One region of the Nonomuraea fastidiosa genome, then DNA from elsewhere that is predicted to be linked to it. Evidence: riboswitches for the same ligand, from Rfam matches in the RefSeq annotation. Region 1 holds a riboswitch; each other region holds the start of a gene.
What was found. Region 1 has a riboswitch for cyclic di-AMP ahead of ACFMQL_RS12365 (C40 family peptidase). Riboswitches for the same ligand answer to the same signal wherever they lie in the genome.
Positions count from the first base shown of each region.

Region 2: another riboswitch for cyclic di-AMP. It lies ahead of ACFMQL_RS04995 (hypothetical protein); the one in region 1 lies ahead of ACFMQL_RS12365 (C40 family peptidase).
Region 3: another riboswitch for cyclic di-AMP. It lies ahead of ACFMQL_RS27195 (C40 family peptidase); the one in region 1 lies ahead of ACFMQL_RS12365 (C40 family peptidase).
Region 4: another riboswitch for cyclic di-AMP. It lies ahead of ACFMQL_RS40255 (glycoside hydrolase family 25 protein); the one in region 1 lies ahead of ACFMQL_RS12365 (C40 family peptidase).

Region 1 covers NZ_CP170570.1:2,736,216-2,740,934, reverse strand. The annotation lists gene lysX (bifunctional lysylphosphatidylglycerol synthetase/lysine--tRNA ligase LysX) at 1-258, shown strand, start outside; gene ACFMQL_RS12375 (hypothetical protein) at 719-961, shown strand; gene ACFMQL_RS12370 (LuxR C-terminal-related transcriptional regulator) at 1,352-1,564, shown strand; gene ACFMQL_RS12365 (C40 family peptidase) at 1,622-2,551, opposite strand; cyclic di-AMP (ydaO/yuaA leader) riboswitch at 2,674-2,821, opposite strand; gene ACFMQL_RS12360 (amino-acid N-acetyltransferase) at 3,099-3,668, shown strand; gene ACFMQL_RS12355 (RDD family protein) at 3,754-4,719, shown strand, end outside.
Region 2 covers NZ_CP170570.1:1,110,376-1,115,094, reverse strand. The annotation lists gene ACFMQL_RS05005 (TetR/AcrR family transcriptional regulator) at 1-475, opposite strand, end outside; gene ACFMQL_RS05000 (TIGR03620 family F420-dependent LLM class oxidoreductase) at 621-1,529, shown strand; gene ACFMQL_RS04995 (hypothetical protein) at 1,684-2,640, opposite strand; cyclic di-AMP (ydaO/yuaA leader) riboswitch at 2,646-2,787, opposite strand; gene galT (galactose-1-phosphate uridylyltransferase) at 2,858-3,937, opposite strand; gene ACFMQL_RS04985 (DeoR/GlpR family DNA-binding transcription regulator) at 3,934-4,713, opposite strand.
Region 3 covers NZ_CP170570.1:5,891,518-5,896,236, forward strand. The annotation lists gene ACFMQL_RS27190 (NlpC/P60 family protein) at 1-831, shown strand, start outside; cyclic di-AMP (ydaO/yuaA leader) riboswitch at 1,778-1,941, shown strand; gene ACFMQL_RS27195 (C40 family peptidase) at 2,099-2,542, shown strand; gene ACFMQL_RS27200 (hypothetical protein) at 2,616-3,434, shown strand; gene ACFMQL_RS27205 (M48 family metallopeptidase) at 3,446-4,719, shown strand, end outside.
Region 4 covers NZ_CP170570.1:8,720,811-8,725,529, forward strand. The annotation lists gene ACFMQL_RS40235 (NAD-dependent epimerase/dehydratase family protein) at 1-687, opposite strand, end outside; gene ACFMQL_RS40240 (hypothetical protein) at 864-1,166, opposite strand; gene ACFMQL_RS40245 (FAD-dependent oxidoreductase) at 1,352-2,038, shown strand; partial or broken gene ACFMQL_RS40250 (malate:quinone oxidoreductase) at 2,051-2,554, shown strand; cyclic di-AMP (ydaO/yuaA leader) riboswitch at 2,743-2,888, shown strand; gene ACFMQL_RS40255 (glycoside hydrolase family 25 protein) at 2,900-3,643, shown strand; gene ACFMQL_RS40260 (SDR family oxidoreductase) at 3,828-4,580, opposite strand.

The sequences.
Region 1 (4,719 bases):
GGCACCGAGCTGGGCACCGCCTACTCCGAGCTGATCGACCCGATCGAGCAGCGGCGCCGCCTGGTCGAGCAGTCGCTGCTGGCCGCCGGCGGCGACCCCGAGGCCATGCAGCTCGACGAGGACTTCCTGCAGGCGCTCGAGTACGCGATGCCGCCGACCGGTGGCATGGGCGCGGGCATCGACCGGATGATCATGGCGTTCACCGGCAAGAACATCCGCGAGACCATCCTGTTCCCGCTGGTCAAGCCCACTCACTGAGCATTCTGCGGGGCGGCGGCGCGGCCACACGTCGGCGCCGCCGCCCCGCGCTTTTATGGTGCGGCCGTTCCGCGCTGTACGGCGCGGCCGCTTTTACGGCGCGGCCGCTTTTACGGCGCGGCCGCTTTTACGGCGCGGCCGCTTTTACGGCGCGGCCGCTTTTACGGCGCGGCCGCTTTTACGGCGCGGCCGTTGCGCGCTTTTCACGGCGGGGGCCGCTCCGCGCCTTGCACGGTGCGGCCGCCGTCCCCCACTCGGCGCCTTCTCGACCGAAATCTGCCCGGGCCGCTCTGGAATGCGCGTTGGAGCGCTCAGGAGCGCGCCTCCGGGGCGTGCACGGCCGGTCCCCGGTAGTAGCCGTCGAACGCCATTCTGGCCCGTCCGGTTTCCGACAACTGATCGTCTGTAAGCACCGGGTCAAGTCCGCGGTCCGCCACCTCGCTTCAGCTGGTCCCGCCGCATGAGCGCGCCGGACGACCGGCTGATCACCATGACGGGCGGCGGGCAGGCCGGCTCCGCCCTGCGGTCGCGCTACTCGGGCGGCGCCTCGATCGGCGTCTCGCTGTGCTGCCTGAGCCGCTCCTGCATGCGCGGGGTGGAGGGCAGGCTCACCGGCACGCGCAGCCCGCTGCGGCCGGGTGGGCCGGGCGGAGGACCGATTCGAGTCGCTGACCTGGGGATCTTTCACTCAGCGTCACCCTGAGGTCAGGGGCGCGGCGTCATTGAGCGGCGGCGCTCGGCGAGCCGTCCCCCGCACATGCGGAAGAGCGGTCCGCGTGCGCTCGGCTCGCGGTAACGCGCGTGCGGATCACGCTGATATTCACCATCGAACGGATCGATTCCCGAAGATCGACGGCCGCCTGAGCCGTTGTTTCCCGAAGGGGGTGAGGCTCGCGAGACCGCTCAGGAGACACCGATCTGTAGCGCTTTATCGTCAGGGCGTCACATATTTCGGATCATGTCAATAGTGCTGGTCAAGTATGGAAGACGTCATTGCTTGACGACCTTTCCGAGATGCGTTTACGGTCTGCGAGGAGCAACCTGGGTCCGGTCGAGAGGCCCACGTTCTGCGCTGTTGGGGGGAGGGCTCCCGATGGAAGTGCTCACTGAGGATGTTCAACTCAGCCACGCCGATCTCGCGTTGCTGGCGGAGCTGGCCAAAGGGGTCACGGTCGACAGGGTCGGCAGGCGGCTGGACATCAGCGGCCGCACCGTACGACGGCGGCTGCGGGTCATCTGCGACCGCATCGGCGTCGCCACGGCGATCGAGGCCGTGGCCTGGGCGGCCCGCCGCCAGCTGATCTAGCCGCGCCGATCAAGCCCGGCGGTCAGGGCCGGGCGACGGGCGCTCATTGGCGGCGGATCAGTCGGCGATGCGGACCGCGCCGGCGTAGGGCCTGTTCGCGATGGAGGCGATACGGACGACGTCGCCGGTGCGCGGGGCGTGGATCATCATGCCGCCGCCGAGGTAGATGCCCACGTGGTGCAGGTCGCTGTAGAAGAACACGAGGTCGCCGGCCCGCAGCTCAGAGCGGTCGATGTGCCGTCCGGCCGTCCACTGGCTGCCGGTGTAGTGCGGCAGCGAGATGCCGACCTGCTGGTAGGCCGCCATGACCAGGCCGCTGCAGTCATAGGAGTTGGGGCCGTCGGCGCCCCAGACGTACGGCTTGAGCTGCTGCGTCAGCGCCCACCTCGCGGCCTGGGCGGCCTTGCCGCTGCCCGGGATGGGCAGGTCGACGCGCTGGGCACGGGTGCCGGGCCGGCCCGCCTCGCCGAGCGCCCGGCGGAAGAGGTTGCTCTCGACCTTGGCGACCAGCTTGGTGATCTTGTCGCGCTTGGCGCCGAGGTCGGAGATCAGCTTCTGGACCTCGTCGATGCGGGTCTTGGCGCTCGCCCTGGCGCGCTCCGCGGCCTGCCGGGCCCTGGTGACCTGGTTGACGGCCTCGCCCTGCTGCTGCTCCAGCACGTACGTGGTGGCGGCGCGGTCGAGGAACGTGTCGGGGTCGTCGGAGGTGGCGAAGGCCAGGATGCGGCTGAGCCCGCCGGTGATGTAGGCGTTCTCGGCCAAGGCGGCCGCTTTGGCGCGCTTGGCGGCGAGATCGGCCTCACTGGCGGCCAGGGTCTTCTTCGCGGCCTCAGCGGCCCTCTTGGCGCTCTTGAGCTTCTCCCGCTGGCCGTTGTACTGCTCGGTCAGCTGCTCGATCTCGGTGTGCATCTTCTCGACCTGCTTGGCCAGGTCTTGAAGCGAGGGCTTGGGGTCGGCGGATGCCGAGCCGACGGGGGTCGCGGCCATGAACGCCGCGAGTGTGACACTTATTACACCGAGCAGGCGGGACCGCCGTGCGGCGCGTTTCGGAGGGCGGGCGTGCTTGCCCGCCGTCGTCCTCTCACGCTCGCGCGTACGCTTCACCAACCAGCTCCTTCCATCGGCGCCTGCCGGGTTAGCTGACGGGTTCGGGCCGGAGCAGCCCTACCGGTGGTGCGGATTCACCCCGGGTGGCGTTGGGGGCGCCACCGGCGGTTCCCCGGCTCCTCCCTGCGGAGGATTAGGCGTGTCGCCCGCGCGCGACACGCGGGGAACATCGTCGCTGGACACTAATGCACTCCGGGTTCGTGCTCAACCAGAACTGCCGACTCTGTTGAGGTTTCACAACCGAAGGGTCACAAGGTGATCTCGTGCCTGGCCGTACAGAACCGGTTTTATGCCGGATTTGGCGCAACTTCGGATGGGCTGCACGCCTGCTCGGAGCGCGTGCTCGGATGAGCACGAGTTGTTACAGCATGGGGCGAGACGTGGGAGTTACGGCCGAGCCGTAATGACATCTGTACCCTGGAGGGCCATGGAGCAGGTGGCCGAACTGACAGCAGCCGAGACCGCGGTGGTGGTCCGGCGTGCCCGCACACCCGATGTGCGGGCCATCAGGAGGCTTGTGGACACCTACGCGGGAGCGGGCCCGCGGCTCCTGAAGAAGGCCACCGTCACCCTGTACGAGGACGTACAGGAGTTCTGGGTGGCCGAACGGGGCGGGCAGGTCGTCGGCTGCGGCGCGCTCCACGTGCTCTGGGAGGACCTCGCCGAGGTCCGGACGGTGGCCGTGGATCCGGAGTGCCGGGGCATGGGCGTCGGCCGTCGGATCGTCTCGGCGCTCATACAGCAGGCGAAGGATCTGGGTCTGAGGCGTGTATTCTGTCTGACTTTTGAGGTCGACTTCTTCGCCCGGCTCGGCTTTCGCCAGATTCAGGGCACGCCGGTCTCACCCGAGGTGTACGCCGAACTGCTGGCCTCGTACGACGAGGGTGTGGCGGAGTTTCTCGATCTCGAACACGTCAAACCGAACACCCTGGGCAACACCCGCATGCTGCTCCATCTGACATCGGGTGACGCGGACCCTGACCAGACGGAAAGGTGATTGTTGATACCTATGTCGATACGTTGGGCAGCACAGGCATGTGTCCTGACACGTGCCACATGCGCACTTGAAGCGAGGTGACACGGTGAGCACCGGACAGCCGCCGTATCCACAGGACGAATCCGGCGAGAATTCTGCACCCGGCACCCCTTACGGGCCGCAGAACGCGGGCCGCCACCCCGGCGCGCCCGACCCGGACGCGACTGTGGTCGGCTACCGGGCGGACGACGCCTACGGGCAGCAGCCCCAGTACGGACAACAGCAGTACGGCTATGGCCAGCAGCAGCCGTCCCAGCCGGGATACGGCCAGCAGCAGCCCCCCTATGGCCAGCAGCAACCCCCTTACGGCCAGCCGGGCTACGGCCAGCAGGCGCAGCCGGGCTACGGCCAGCAGGGCTACCCCCAGCAGGGCTACGACCCCCAGCAGCAGGCTTACGGGCAGCAGCCGCAGTCCCAGCCCGGCTACGGCCAGCAGGCCCCCTCCGGCCAGCAGGGCTACGACCAGCAGGCGCCGTACGGGCAGCAGCCCCAGTCGCAGCCGGGCTACGGCCAGCAGGGCTACGACGCCCAGCAGCAGTACGGCCAGCAGGGCTACGGCCAGCAGCCGCAGTCCCAGCCCGGCTATGGACAGCAGCCCCCGTCTCAGCCCGGGTACGGTCAGCAGCCGCAGTCCCAGCCTGGTTACGGTCAGGGCTACGACGCCCAGCAGCAGTACGGGCAGCAGCCCCAGTCGCAGCCCGGCTACGGTCAGCAGGGCTACGACGCTCAGCAGCAGTACGGGCAGCAGGGCTACGGGCAGCAGCAGCCGTCCCAGCCGGGCTACGCGCAGCCCGGGTACGGTCAGCAGGGCTACGACGCTCAGCAGCAGTACGGGCAGCAGGGCTACGGCCAGCCGCAGCCGTACGGTCAGCAGGGCTACGGGCAGCCCGGTTACGGTCAGCCCTACGGCCAGCCGATCGGGGTGCAGCCTCCGGGCGCGCCGGCGCCGCTGGCGGAGTGGTGGCAGCGACTGCTCGCCAGGCTCATCGACGGTGTGGTCTTCGGTGTCGTG
Region 2 (4,719 bases), 1.6 Mb from region 1:
CGCCGGCCCAGGCGACACCGGCGGCCAGGTGAAGGACCTGCGAGGCGTCGATGTCATCCCGGACGGCGCCGCCGCGCTGGGCCGTCGCGACGAGTTCGTACGCAGCGGCGCGCATGGCATGGCAGGCCGAGTACAGCGGCGACGTTTCGTCGTGGAGCACGGTGGCGACGCTCGCTGCCAGCCCTCGATACGTCATGAGGTGGTTGACGAAGAGCTTCAACCAGGCCACGAGCGCCTCCCCTGGTGAGTGCTCAGCCTGAAGCCTGGCGGCCTCGGCGGCGAGGGCTTCGTAACGGTCGTCGAGTACGGCCGCCACCAGAGCCTCGCGGGTGGGGAAGTGGCGGTAGAGCGTACCTGAACCCACGTTGGCGTCGCGGGCGATGTCATCGAGCGAGGTCTCCACGCCCGCGCGCGCAAACGCTGCCCTCGCCGCAGCGAGCAGCCTTTCCCGATTGCGCTGCGCGTCTGCCCGCATTGCCCGCATTGCACGCGATGCCCTCTTGTCGCCCATTGCTCCCTTCCGCTCGAACCATTGTAGCGGGGACTGTCTCCGGATACGGTCAGTCTTACCGGAGATAATCCCCGGATGGCGGCCGTCGTGTGGCAAGGAGGCTACGGCAGTGATCACAGAAGTGAAGGCGAAGCTGGGACGCGTGGGAGTGTGGCTTGGCGGACGCCGCTTCCATGACACCCCGGTCGAAAGCTGGCGCCACGCGGTGCGGCGCATTGAGCAACTCGGGTATGGCTCGCTATGGGGGCCTGAAGGAATCGGCGGCAAGGACGCCTTGGCCAACGCAGGCATTCAACTCGCCGCGAGCAGGCACTTGCTGATCGGTACCGGAATCGCCAACATCTGGGCGCGTCATCCCGCCACAATGCAGGGCGGCGCCGCGACGTTGGCCGAGGCCTACCCCGGACGGTTCGTCCTCGGAATAGGCGTCAGCCAACGGCTTCTGGTCGAAGCCGGCGGGCTGGACTACGGCCGTCCCCTCAAGGTCATGCGGGACTATCTCGACGAGATGGACCAAGCGATGACGCGCAACCCGCCGGCTGCGCCGTTCGTCCGGGTGTTGGCCGCCTTGCAGCCCCGCATGGTGCAACTGGCCCGCGACCGCACCGACGGCGTCCATTCGTATGCGGCCCCGGTCGAACACACCGCGCTCGTCCGCGAGGCCCTGGGGAGCGACAAGTTGCTCATCCCCGAACAGGCGTTCGTCATCGAACCCGATCCTGAGCAAGCCCGTGCCATCGCGCGGCGGTACCGAGGCAAGATCAGCTCCGATTCGCCGTACGCGCGCAATTGGCTACGTCTCGGCTATGGCCACCAGGACATGGCCAACGGAGGAAGCGATCGGCTGGTCGACGCGCTGGTCGCGTGGGGCACCCCGGACGCCATCGCCGCGCGTGTTCAAGCGCAACTCGACGCCGGCGCCGACCACGTGCTTGTCCATCCCCTCGCAGATGACATGTCCACGGCCATCGAGCAACTCGAACACCTTGCGTCTGCATTGCCTCCTGGATGGGGGTGAGGCTGTCAGTTCAGGCGACCCAGGGCCCCATCGCGGACCCGGCACTCCGAACGCTCAACCGCATAGGGGCCGCCGGCGCAAACGCCGTCTCGATTCGTGGATGTACATCACCAGATGCGATATCCCCTGGTCATCCCCTGGTCATCCCCTGGTTTCAGTTCATCGAGATGTGCACGTGGTCGTAGTGGTTCTCGGTGATGCTGCCGCGGTCGGCCATGGCGCGCCAGCCGGTGCCGGAGTTGATGCGCTGCTTCCAGATCACATACTTCACGCCGAGCTTGTCCTTGTTCTGCAGCGCCCACTCGGCGATGCGGTCGCCGAGCGCGTTGTTGGCGGGCGTCGGCATGGTGCCGCCGGTGCTCATCATGAAGTCGCAGGCGCGGCCGAGCGGGTGCTCACCGCTGGAGCCCGCGCGGAAGCAGCCCACCGTGTACGGCAGCGAGAAGTTCTTTTCGATCTGGGCCTTCATCAGCCGCGTACGCGGGGTGATGTTGTCGGGGCCGCCGGGCAGCTCGGGCGCCCAGGTGCCGTTGGACCTGCGGCCCGTGGCGACCGGCACCAGGTCGCGCAGCTTCTTCTCGATGTCGCTGATGACGCCTTCGGCCTCGCGGCGCTGCTTCGCCACCTCGGCCGCGTCCTTCTTGATCTTGGCGGTCAGCGCGGCGGCCTCATCGCTGGCCTTCTTGCGCTCGTCGCGGGCCTTGGCGACGCTCGCCACCATGGCCTGCTGCTCGGCGGTGAGTTGTTCGAGCAGGGCCGCGGTGCCGGCGTCGCCCGGCATCATGAAGCCGGGCAGCGACGGGTCGATGTTCTGGTAGCGCAGGCGGGCGATCTCGGCGACCCGCTGCTCGGCGGCGGCCAGGGTCTGCTCGGCGGCGGCCAGCCTGGCCTGCGCGGCTCTGGCGGCCTCCTGTGCCTTGGCCAGCTCGACGCGCTTGAGGTTGTACTTCTCGATGAGCTTGTCGACCTTGCTGTTCAGCTGCTTGAGCTGAGCGCGGAGCTCGGACTCTTTCGGTTTCGGGGCGGCCGTCGCCGCGTGCGCCGGGAGGACGGCGATGGCGGCGGCGGCGATGAGACCGATGGCAAGTTTCGCGGGGGACGAAGCCGCCACGTATGAGTTCCTCTCCCTCTGCCGGCCGGGTTAGCTGACGGGTTCGGGCATGGGAGTCGCTCCCTACCGCCGTAGCGGATTCACCCCAAGGTGCGGTTGGGTCCCCGGCTCCCGGGCGACGCGCCCAGGATTAGGCGGGCATCAGCCGCGTTACGGCCGATGCATATGGGGATATTAGTGGTAGATCATGAGTCATGCGACCTTAAGTAGAAATCTATTAGTGATCGATCTGTGATCGGATCATGCGCGCCGCTTCCTCGGGCCGCACGTCGTTCACGAACGCCCCCATCGCCGACTCCGAGCCTGCCAGGTACTTGAGCTTGTTGGGCGCCCGCCGGATGGAGAACAGCTCCAGGTGCAGGTACGCCAGATCGCGCCCCGTACGCACCGGCGCCTGATGCCAGGCCGAGATGTACGGCATGACGACCCCGAACAGCCCGTCGAACGCCCGCAGCACCGAGGTGTAGAGCGGCGCGAACGCGGCGCGCTCGGCGTCCGTCAGCGCCGCCAGGTCCGGCACCTGCCGGTGCGGATAGATGTGCACCTCGAACGGCCAGCGCGCGGCGGCCGGCACGAAGGCCGTCCACAGCTCGTTCGAGGCGACCACCCGCGTGCCCTCGGCCCGCTCGGCGGCCAGCACGTCGGCGAACAGGTTCCCCGGCCCCTTGTAGCGCTCGGCGGCTCCGAGCTGCAGCTTCGTCCTGGGCGTGACGTACGGGTACGCGTAGATCTGGCCGTGCGGGTGCGCGATGGTGATGCCGATCTCCGCGCCCCGGTTCTCGAAGCAGAAGACCTGCTCGACGCCCTCGATGCCGGACAGCTCCGCCGTACGGTCGGCCCACGCCTCCATGACCAGCACCACCTGCTCGTCGGAGAGCGCGGAGAAGGAGGAGTCGTGGTCGGAGGTGAAGCACACGACCTCGCACCGCCCCACACCCGGACGGACCTCGCTCAGCCCGCCCACGGCCTCATAAGTCCCGAAATTTCCGGAGAAGGAGGGGAAGCGGTTCTCGAACACGACCACGTCGTAGTCGTACGAAGGGATCTCCGTCGCGCGCTCGTCCGACGACGGGCACAGCGGGCACTCGGCCGTGCCGCCGGTCGGCAGGAACGTCCGCGTCTGCCGGTGCCCCGCGATCGCGATCCACTCCTCGGTGAGCGGGTCGTAGCGCAGCTCCAAGGCCGGCGGCCGGGGGTCGAGCCGGCGGCGGTCGATCGCGCTCCTGTCGGCGTCGTCGCGCCGGTCGTAGTAGATCAGCTCCCGGCCGTCGGCGAGATGGGTGATGGTGCGCTTCACGACGAGCCCTCCGCGATGATCAGTTCGCCGGCCCGTTCAGCCAGCTCCGTACGTGCTTCCTCCGGCAGGCCCGCGTCGCTGACGACCACGTCGGCCTCGTCCAGCTCGGCGATCGTGCTGATGCCCACCGTGTTCCACTTCGTGTGGTCGGCCGGGACGACCAGCCGGCTCGCCGCCGCCACCAGCTCCCTGTCGGTCTCCGACTCCAGCAGGTTGGGCGTGGTGAACCCGGCCCGCACGCTCATGCCGTGCACGCCGAGGAAGAGCGTGTCGACGTGCAGGCGGCGGATCGCGGCCACCGCGACCGGCCCCACCAGCGCGTCGGACGGCGTGCGCACGCCACCCGTCAGCACGACCGTGCGGTCGGCGCGCGGGTTGCGGTGGAAGACCTCGGCGACCGGGATCGAGTTGGTGATCACGGTCAGCTCGGGCACGCCGATCAGGTGGTGCGCCAGCGCCCACGTGGTGGTGCCCGCCGACAGCGCCACGGCCGTGCCGGGGCGTACGAGCATGGCCGCACGCTTGGCGATGGCCTCCTTCTCCTGCTGCTGCCTGGCCGACTTGGCGGTGAAGCCGGGCTCCTCGGTCGAGCCGGGGCCCAGTGCGGTGGCTCCGCCGTGCACCTTCTCCAGCAAGCCGCGCTCGGCCAGCACCTCGAGGTCGCGCCGGATGGTCATGTCGGAGACGCCGAGTTCGCGTACGAGGTCGGCCACTCGCACGCCGCCGAGCCTGCGGACGCGTTCGAGTATCGCCTGCTGACGCTGCTGTGCGAGCACACCTGC
Region 3 (4,719 bases), 3.2 Mb from region 1:
GTCGTCGACCGCTACAACACCGCCACCGAGCGCTACAAGAAGGCCAAGAGCACCTACACCAAGCTCGACACGAGCTACAAGCGCAAGCTGGCCACCGTCGCCGACCTCCGCACTCAGGTGGTCGGCATGGCCGTCGACAGTTACAAGCTGGGCGAGGACCTCACGTCCTGGCCTGGAATCTTCGGCTCCAACGACCCGCAGGGCAGGTTGGCCGGCCTCGCCGTGGCCGGGCAGCTCGCCCAGGAACGGCTGCAGAAGCTGGCGGCCTTCGACCGGGAGAACCGGGGCCTGAAGATCGAGCGTGACAAGGCGCAGAAGGCGCTCAAGGAGGCCGACAAGGAGCGCGACGCCGTCCAGAAGGAGCGCGCGGAGGTGCTCAAGCTCATCGCGCAGCAGAAGAAGCTGCTCGACAGGCTGGGCGCCTACAACCCGGGCAACCCGAACAGCACCGGGCTCAAGTACACCGGGCCCGCCTCGGGAAGCGCCGCGGCGGTGCTGCGGTTCGCGTACGCGCAGATCGGCAAGCCGTACGTGTTCGGCGGCACCGGTCCAGGCGGGTACGACTGCTCGGGGCTCACTCAGGCGGCGTGGGCGGCCGCGGGCGTGCGGCTACCGCGGACGACCTGGCAGCAGTGGGCGTGGGGCGCGAACCGGCGGGTGTCGCTCGACGACCTCCAGCCCGGTGACCTCATCTTCAGCGAGGGTTTGGGGCACGTCAGTATTTATGCGGGCAACGGGCAAATCGTCCACGCGCCGCAGACGGGTGACGTCGTCAAGGTGGTCAAGCTTTCCGCGTACGGCCGCCGCCTCGTCGGCGCGATCCGCCCGTAAGGCTGACGTGGCGGGGTGACCCGCCTGGTTGCACCCGTTTCTCAAGGGCCTGCCCGCTCGTACGAAGGTCTGCGACGTAGCGCGCAGCCTCTATGAGCGGGCCGGCCGCTTTTGTCAGCGCTCCTCCAAGGCCATCGCCCGCCCATTCGGCCGCTCCGCGGGGCGGGGAACCGGCTTCGGCCGGTCTGCGGGGTTCGGCCGGTCCGGTGGGGTGGTGAACCGGCTTCGGCCGGTCCGGTGGGGTGGTGAACCGGCTTCGGCCGGTCCGGTGGGGTGGTGAACCGGCTTCGGCCGATCCGGTGGGGTGCGATCCAGCCGAGTGGCAGGGGGATCTCGGGCTTGGTGACGAGGCCGGTCCGGCGGGGCGGGGAACCGGCCCGAAAGCCTGCCATCCGGCCGTTTTCGATCGGTCACCATGTGGAGCCGCTATTCCTTTTAGTCGCCGTTCTTCGATGTGTGAATCGCGTCGCTCTCCTTCTACTACGCCACTTCGTAGGGAGCGTGGTGGCGACGGACTTGATCAGTGGCCACGGGCGTGATCTTGCTGCTAGGGCCTGTCGGAAATCGGGGAAATTTCGGAAGTTACGCCTGTCACAACAACCGTTCGCGCAGGCCGGAGATCGCGCGGGAACGATGTTCACGTTTGTGACCAAGGTGACAGTTGTGGCGGATGGGACCTTACACAGCAGCGGGAAAAGAATTGTGAGTGAGGTCACATTTTGGTCACGGGGCCTGGGGTCCCAGCAGCGGTTCTGAGTCTGACAAATACCCCTATCTGATCTTTACAGCATTACTCGGGCTTTGCCGATTCGTGACCGTTCGGCGTAACTTCTGGCGTCGCGGCGGACAAGCCATGTCGTCGCGAACCGATCATCGGTCCCTCCCGATGTGAGACAGCTACATATCCGCCGGTCGGCCCCGACATCCCCATCGCACTCATCGATCGGGGCGCGACCTGCCGAATCCGTGCAGACAGGAGGCACGGAGCCGGGGACCCAGCGATCCCACGTCCCCAAGGGATCAGGGGTGAATCGGCGCGCCATCGCGCCGTAGGGCGACTTCCACGCCCGAATCCGTCAGCTAACCCGGTAGGCGTTCGTGGAAGACCCAAGGAGAAATCCTGTCTGAATCCCTGCAGAACCCCCGCCTGTCCCGCCTTGCCCTGAGTGGTGTCGCACTCACGTTGACTGTGACAGCCGGAGGTATGGTCCTCCATGCCCCCGAGGCTCAGGCGGCGACGACCCGCGAAGCCAGTGCGGCGGCCGGAATGACGGTGAAGGCGGCCACCACCGCCCGCACCGCCATCTCGGCCAAGGCCCGCAAGAGGGCCGCCAGAGCCGCCCTGCAGAGGGCGAGGGCCAGCAAGGCCGTCGCCGTGGCCAAGAAGCAGATCGGTGACCCGTACCGTTACGGAGCCACCGGACCTGGTTCGTTCGACTGCTCCGGTCTCGTCCAGTACGCCTGGAGGAAGGCCGGCGTCAAGCTCCCGCGCGTGGCGAGCAGCCAGTTCGCCCGCGTCAGGAAGAAGGTCTCCTGGCGCAACCTGCAGCCTGGTGACCTGATGTTCTTCAACGGGCTCGGCCATGTGGGCATGTACGTCGGCAAAGGCAGAATGATCCATTCACCTCGGACGGGTGAACGGGTACGCATCGACAAGCTGAGCGGATGGCGTAAGGCGTCCTTCGTCGGCGCCGTCCGTCCCGGCGCGTGAAGAAGCCCCGTGCGGATCCTCCCCGATCCGGACGGGGCTCTCGCGTGTCAGGGGACCACCTACCATCGGGGCTGTGCCTGAGCAGGTGAGCCGACGTGCCCTGGCGGCCGGGCTGGTGCTCGCCGCCGCCTCGCTCGCGTCGGCCGCCGCCCCGCTGCCCGGCGCGCCGATCCTGCCCCAGCCGGTACGCGACCTGTGGCCGGGCCCGCACATCGTGCGCCGCGGCACATGGTCCACGGTCGTGGGCCACGACGCCACGGGGCTCGGCGAGCTGGCGCGCAGGGCCGACACGGCGAGCCGAAGGGTCTCGGCGGTGCTCGCCCGCCCCGTACGCCCCCTGATCGTCGTACCGGCCGATGCCCGCGAGGCCGCCGCGCTGGCCCGGGTGGGCGGCGTGGACGGGCTCGCAGCGGTCGCCGACGGCGAACGGGTGATCGTCGTGCCCGAGTCGTTCGCCAGGCTCAACCCCACGGGCAGGGACGTCGTCCTCGCCCACGAGCTCACCCATGTCGTCGCCGGCACCGGCGGCCTGCCCGTCTGGCTGTACGAGGGTTTCGCCGACTACGTCGCCTACCGCGACGCCGGGCTGCCCGTGACGACGGCCGCCGCCGAGCTGGCCGCCGAGGTACGGGCCGGCCGCCTCCCGACCGTTCTGCCCGGACCTGCGGCTTTCGCGGCGAACGGCGGCGACCCTGCCGCGCTCGCGCGGGCGTACCAGGAGGCCTGGCTGGCGTGTCGCTTCCTCGCTGACCGGTTCGGTGAGGGGACCCTGGTGAGGCTCTACCGTGCGGCCCGCGTACGCGGGACCGATCGGGCACTCGCCGCGCTCGGGCTCTCCGTCGCGACGCTGACCGCGCGGTGGCGCGCGTACGTGCGGGATCAGCTCGTGTGAAGGGGAGGCAGATGAGCGAACGACAAGACCCGGACGACCGGGAGACGGACCGCCAGGAGAAGACCCAGGGGGCGAAGGACGGCGCTCGCGCGGCGGAGGAGGCGCTGGCCACGGTGGGCGCCGCCCACCCGCCGGGCGCGCCCGCCGCGAGCGGCGCCCAGGACGCGGAGGCCGCGGGCAGCGGCACGCGGGCCCAGGACGCGGAGGCCGCAGGAAGCGGCACACAGACGAACACGCCGGCCTCGGACGGAGGCGGCGGAAAGGAGCACGTTCAGGCCCTGAGCAGCGGGAAGGGTGCGGGCATGGACGAACGCGGAACCACCACCCCGGCCCTGCGCCGCCAGGCGGCCCTGGCGCTGGTGCTGCTCGGCATCGTGATCATCGCCGTGGCCGCGTTCACCACGCCCTGGGACGTGCTGACCGGAGGCCCGCCCGACCCGGCCCGCGACTTCACCGCCGCCCAGATCGCCAGGGGAGAGGCGTTCGACGCGGCGACCAGCCTGCCGAGCTACCTGTCGCTGGCGCTCACGCTCATCTTCGCCGGGGTGCTGGTGGCCACCCCGTTCGGCGCGAAGGTGCTGACCTGGCTGAGGGGCCCGTGGTGGCTGCGGGTGATCCTCGGCACGGTGGTGATCACGGCGATCGTCGAGGCGCTCAGGTGGCCCCTGGGCATGTGGTTCGAGACGATCCTGCGCGAGTACGGCCTGTCCACGCAGGACTGGGCGGGCTGGACGGCCGACCGGCTGAAGAGCCTGGGCGTGGAGACGGGCCTGCTCTGTCTCATGCTGCTGGTCCTGGTGGCGCTGGCCCGCAAGGTGCGGCGCTGGTGGATCCCGGCGGCGGCCGGGGCGTTCGCGTTCACGGTGGCGGCGTCGTTCGTCTACCCGGTGGTGTTCGAGCCGCTGTTCAACGACTTCACCTCGATGCCGCAGGGCACGCTGCGGACGAACCTGCTCGACATGGCCGCGCGCGACGGCGTGCCGGTGAAGGACGTGCTGGTGGCCGACGCCTCGCGCAGGACGACGGCGCTCAACGCGTACGTGTCGGGCTTCGGCGCCACCCGCAGGATCGTCGTCTACGACACGCTGCTCCAGGCCCCGCAGAAGGAGGTGGAGCTGGTCGTGGCGCACGAGCTGGGCCACGCCAAGTACGACGACGTGCTGCACGGCACGCTCATCGGCGCGCTCGGCTCGGCCTTCGGCGCGATCCTGCTGTACGTGATCTTCGACCCGCTGCGGCGGCGTACGAAGGTCATGTCGATCACCGATCCGAGGGCGGTCGGCGC
Region 4 (4,719 bases), 6.0 Mb from region 1:
CTCGGCCATGTCGCGGATGGCCGTGCCGGTGCGGGTGGCGGCGTTGACGATGCCGCCACCCTCCTCCCTGGTGACGACGGCGGCGTAGAGGGCGGCGAGGTCGTCCACGTGGACGGTGGACCAGGTGTTGGCGCCGTCGCCGACGTACGTGACGACGCCCTGCTGCCGAGCCTGGCCGATCATGAGCTGGAGCAGGGTGGTGCCGCCACGCCCGTAGATCATGCCGGCCCTGACGACGGTGGTGGCGAGGTTCGTGGCGGCGAGCACGCGGCGCTCGCCGAGGTATTTGTGCGGCTGCCTGGCGGTCTGCTCGCTGACCTCCTCGTCCTCGGTGACCGGCCTGCCCTTGGTGTCGGGGTAGACCAGGCCGGTGCTGGTGTAGACGAAGGGGCGGCCGTCGGGAAGCCCGGACAGGAGCGCGTCGAGCGCCGGCTGCTCGACGTTCTGCATGTCCCGGTCGCCGTAGTCGACGGCGGCGTGCACGACGGCGTCGCTGCGGGCGGCGGCCTCGTGGAGGACGCCGGTGTCCGACAGGCTGCCCGCGACGGGGGTGGCGCCCAGCTCGGAGACGCGGTCGCGGGCGCGGTCTGAACGGGCGAGGGCTTCGACGGTGTGACCGGCGGCGATGAGGTGCTCGGTGAGCGCGCCGCCGAAGTAGCCGCTGGCGCCGGTGATGAAGATGCGCATGGTCGTTCGCTTCCTTTCAACGGTCAGGAGACATCGCGAGGGCGGAGGCGGGCGTGCGCCCTTTCCGGCCTCTGCTTCGACCGTACCAGAAAAGCGGATGACTCATCCGAATCGACAATCTATCCGTTTGCTGTACGCGAAAAGGGGCCCGGCCTTCCGGCCGGACCCCTGGACGGTCAGCCGTCGTCGCGGCGCCGACGCAGCTCGTGGCGGGCCTGGCGGCGCTCGCGACGGCGCGTCTCGCGACGGTAGAGGGCCCATTCGCGGCCCCCGTTGAGCCGGCCCTCACCGAACAGGAACGCATCGGTCGCCCGCCAGTAGCAGCCGCTCAGGCGCCGGGAGAGCGAGGCGCTCTCGCGGTCGATCCGCTCGGGCAGCGTGCAGGCGCCGTCGCGGTGGTCGTGAACGGGCCGGCAGTACACCATCGGCGCGTCGGCCAGCTTCACCCACCAGGGCCGGGTCTTGTCGGTCTTGCTCATACGGTCACCTTTCGGCTCCGTGACGCCCCGGGATGGGGCCGTCAACAGACCGGGTGCACCGTGATCGCCTCCTCAACCTGGCGGGCACTTGCTTGATCCACGCTACGCCGGATCCCGGGCCGCGCGCGGGGGCCGTTATACAAGTAGCAAACCTGTCATACGAGTTGTGGGGAGCGCGGCGCGCGGTGGTCACCGAGGGCTACGACGTGGTGCTGGTCGGCGGCGGCGTCATGAGCGCCACCCTCGGCGTGCTGCTGCGCCGCGTTCAGCCGGACTGGTCGGTGCTGGCGCTGGAACGGCTCGACGGCCTCGGCCTGGAGAGCTCGTCGGCGTGGAACGACGCCGGCACGGGGCACGGGGGGTTGTGCGAGTTCAACTACACGCCGCTCACCGGCGACGGCTCGATCGACGTGACCGGCGCCATCAGGATCAGCGAGCAGTTCCAGCTCTCCCGCCAGCTCTGGGCGACGCTGGTGGAAGAGGGCACGCTCGGCGATCCGGCGGGCTTCATCCGGCCGGTGCCGCACTTCTCGTTCGCCCGGGGCGCGGCCGGGGCCGAGCACCTGCGGCTGCGTCACGCGGCGCTGCGCGGGCACCCGCTCTTCGAGGGCCTGGAGCTCGTACGCGACCGCGACGCCATGGCGGAGCTGCTGCCGCTGATGTTCGCCGGCCGCCCCGCGGGCGAGGAGGTGGCGCTGTGCCGCTCGCGCGGCGGCACCGACGTCGACTACGGCGTGCTGACCAGGCGGCTGTTCGCGGCACTCGAACGCGACGGTGTCGAGGTGCGGACCGGGCACGAGGTGCGCTCGCTCTCCCGTGACCGCAGGTCGTGGCGGCTGCGGGTGCGCGACCTGGCGGGCGAACGCGACTAGTTCTCGCCCCGCTTCCTCAAGCGCGGCCGCCTCACCGACCTGCCGGGCTCCATCACCCCCGGCAACCTGCCCACGCTGCTCGGCGCCGCCCACGCCGAGCGCGACATGCTGCGCTACCTCGTGGGGCAGCTCGCACAGACCGGCCGCGACCGGCTGCGAGCGCTGCGCGGGTTCGTCCCGCAGGCGCGGGCGGGCGACTGGGAGCCGATCACCGCGGGCCAGCGGGTGCAGGTGGTCAAGCCGGTGCACGGGCGCGGGTCGATCGCCGGGTTCGGCACCGAGGTGGTGACGTCGGCGTACGGCGGGCTGGCCGCCCTGCTCGGCGCATCCCCGGGCGCGTCCGCGTCCGTGGCGATCATGCTGGACGTGCTCGAACGCGCCTTCCCCGACCGGCTGCCGGGCTGGCGGCCCGCTTTGCGCGAGCTTGTTCCGACGTACGGGACCATGCTGTCCGACCAGCCCGGGCCGGCGCGGGAGACGGCCGGCAGGACGGCCAGGACGCTGGGCCTGGACTGAGCAGAGCGAAAAACTTTACCTGTTCAGAAACCCCGGCGACATGGGGCTTACGGGCGGGTAACTCGCGCAATGCGAAGATAATCCCTTTAGGATGCTTGCGGATACTTTTGCTAACTATGTACTTTTGCGGGTCGAGGGACGCCCACGCGTTACCTCGCATCTTTGACCGGACCGTACGCCTTCCCGATGGCGTGCGGCCGCCGAATCCGCGTTCTCGCGGAACCGGGGACCCACCTTTCCGGGGTGAATCGGACGCCCGCCCCTGGCGGCGTCCGTAGGGCACTTCCAGTCCCGAACCCGTCAGCTAACCCGGTAGGCGGCATGGAAGCAAGGAGTCAACCCCGCATGCCCAAGCTTGCCGACAACCGCAAGCGCCTCGGACTGGCGCTCGGCGGAGCCGTGCTCGCCGCCGTCACCGCCGTCACCGGCACCGCCCACGCCTCCACCGCCGACCACGGTGCCCCGCACGAGGCCACGCAGCACACCTCCCAGCACCAGGCTCGCTCCCTGACCTACGGTCTCGACATCTCCCACTACGAGCCGCAGTACGACTGGAGGTCCAGCTCCGCGCAGTTCGGCATCATCAAGGCCACGGAGGGCACCGACTTCGTCGACTCCTCCTTCGCCAGGCACTGGCGTGAGCTCGGCAGCAAGGGCATCGTGCGCGGCGCGTACCACTACGGCCACCCCGCCAACGACCCCATCGCAGACGCCAACCACTTCCTGGCCACGGTGAACTCCCAGCCCGCCAAGCCTGGCGACCTTCTGGTCCTGGACCTGGAGACCACTGACGGCAAGTCCGTCGAAGAGGTCAACGCCTGGGCCAAGGCGTGGCTGTCGTACGTGGAGAAGCAGACCGGCGTCAAGCCGATCTTCTACAGCGGCTGGAACTTCGCCAACACCTATGGCCACGGCCTGTCGCAGTACCCGCTGTGGGTCGCCCACTACAGCCGGGCCAAGGGCGCGGTCACCCCGCCGGCCGACTGGAAGACCTGGACGATCCACCAGTACACCGAAACGCCGATCGACCAGAACGTCTCTTCGCTGACGCCCGACCAGCTCCGCGCCCTCGGCCGCAAGTCCGCCTGACACGGACCCCCTCCCCCGCCGGTCCGCTGAACGCCCGGCGCGGAAACCCTCCCAGGGCTCGACCTGCGCGCCGGGCCCGCCCATGAAGCCGCGCGACGGTCCTGTTGCACGACAGGACCGTCGCGCGGCTTCTGCACGCAGACGGGCGGCCTCCTCGTGGCCTGTGTGAACGATCCGGGGGCCGTCAGGTGGCGGCAGCGGCGGCGACCCAATCCCCGTACCGGATCCCGCCGAGCCGTGCCTCACCCAGCGGAACGAGCGAGTGCTCGGCAAGCTCACTGCCGAAGTAGCGAGCGTCCGGATCGGCGACCACCTCGCGCGGGTCGCCCAGGGCGGCCAGCGCCTCGCGGAAGAACTCGTCCATCCTGACCCGCTCCGGCCCGGCGATCTCCATCCGGCCGTTGAGCGGCGGCCCCTCCGCGACCTCGCACAGCACCGCCGCCACGTCGTCCCCGGCGATCGGCTGGAACAGCACCGGCGCGATCCGCACCACTCCCCCATCGTCGGCCTCGTCGGCGATCCCCTTCACGAACTCGAAGAACTGCGTCGCGTGCACCAGCGAGAACGGGACGCCCGACTTCTCGATCAGCCGCTCCTGGGCGACCTTGGCCCGGAAATAGCCGTTGTCCGGTGAGCGTTCGGTACCGACGATGGACAGCGCGACGTGGTGCCCGACCTCCGCCTCCGACTCGGCGGCGAGCAGGTTGCCCGTGGAGGTTTCGAAGAAGCCGAGCACGGCGGCCGGTTCGAACGACGGCGCGTTCGACACGTCGACCACCACCTCCGCCCCTTCCAGCGCCTCGGCCAGCCCTTCGCCGGTGAGCGTGTTCACCCCGGTGCGCGGCGAGGCCGCCAGCGCCTCGTGGCCGTCCCGCGACAGCCTGTTCACCAGCTTCGATCCGATCAGGCCGGTCCCACCGACCACCACGACCCTCATGACGCGCCTCCTCGGAACGGTCCACGCCACCCTCCCCTCCGCGCCCGGCGCTAACCCCTCGCGGCGGCAAAGTCCCAGCGTGCTCATGCAGCAGGCGGCATGACGGCCATAAGACCCACTGACAACGAACGAAGGAACG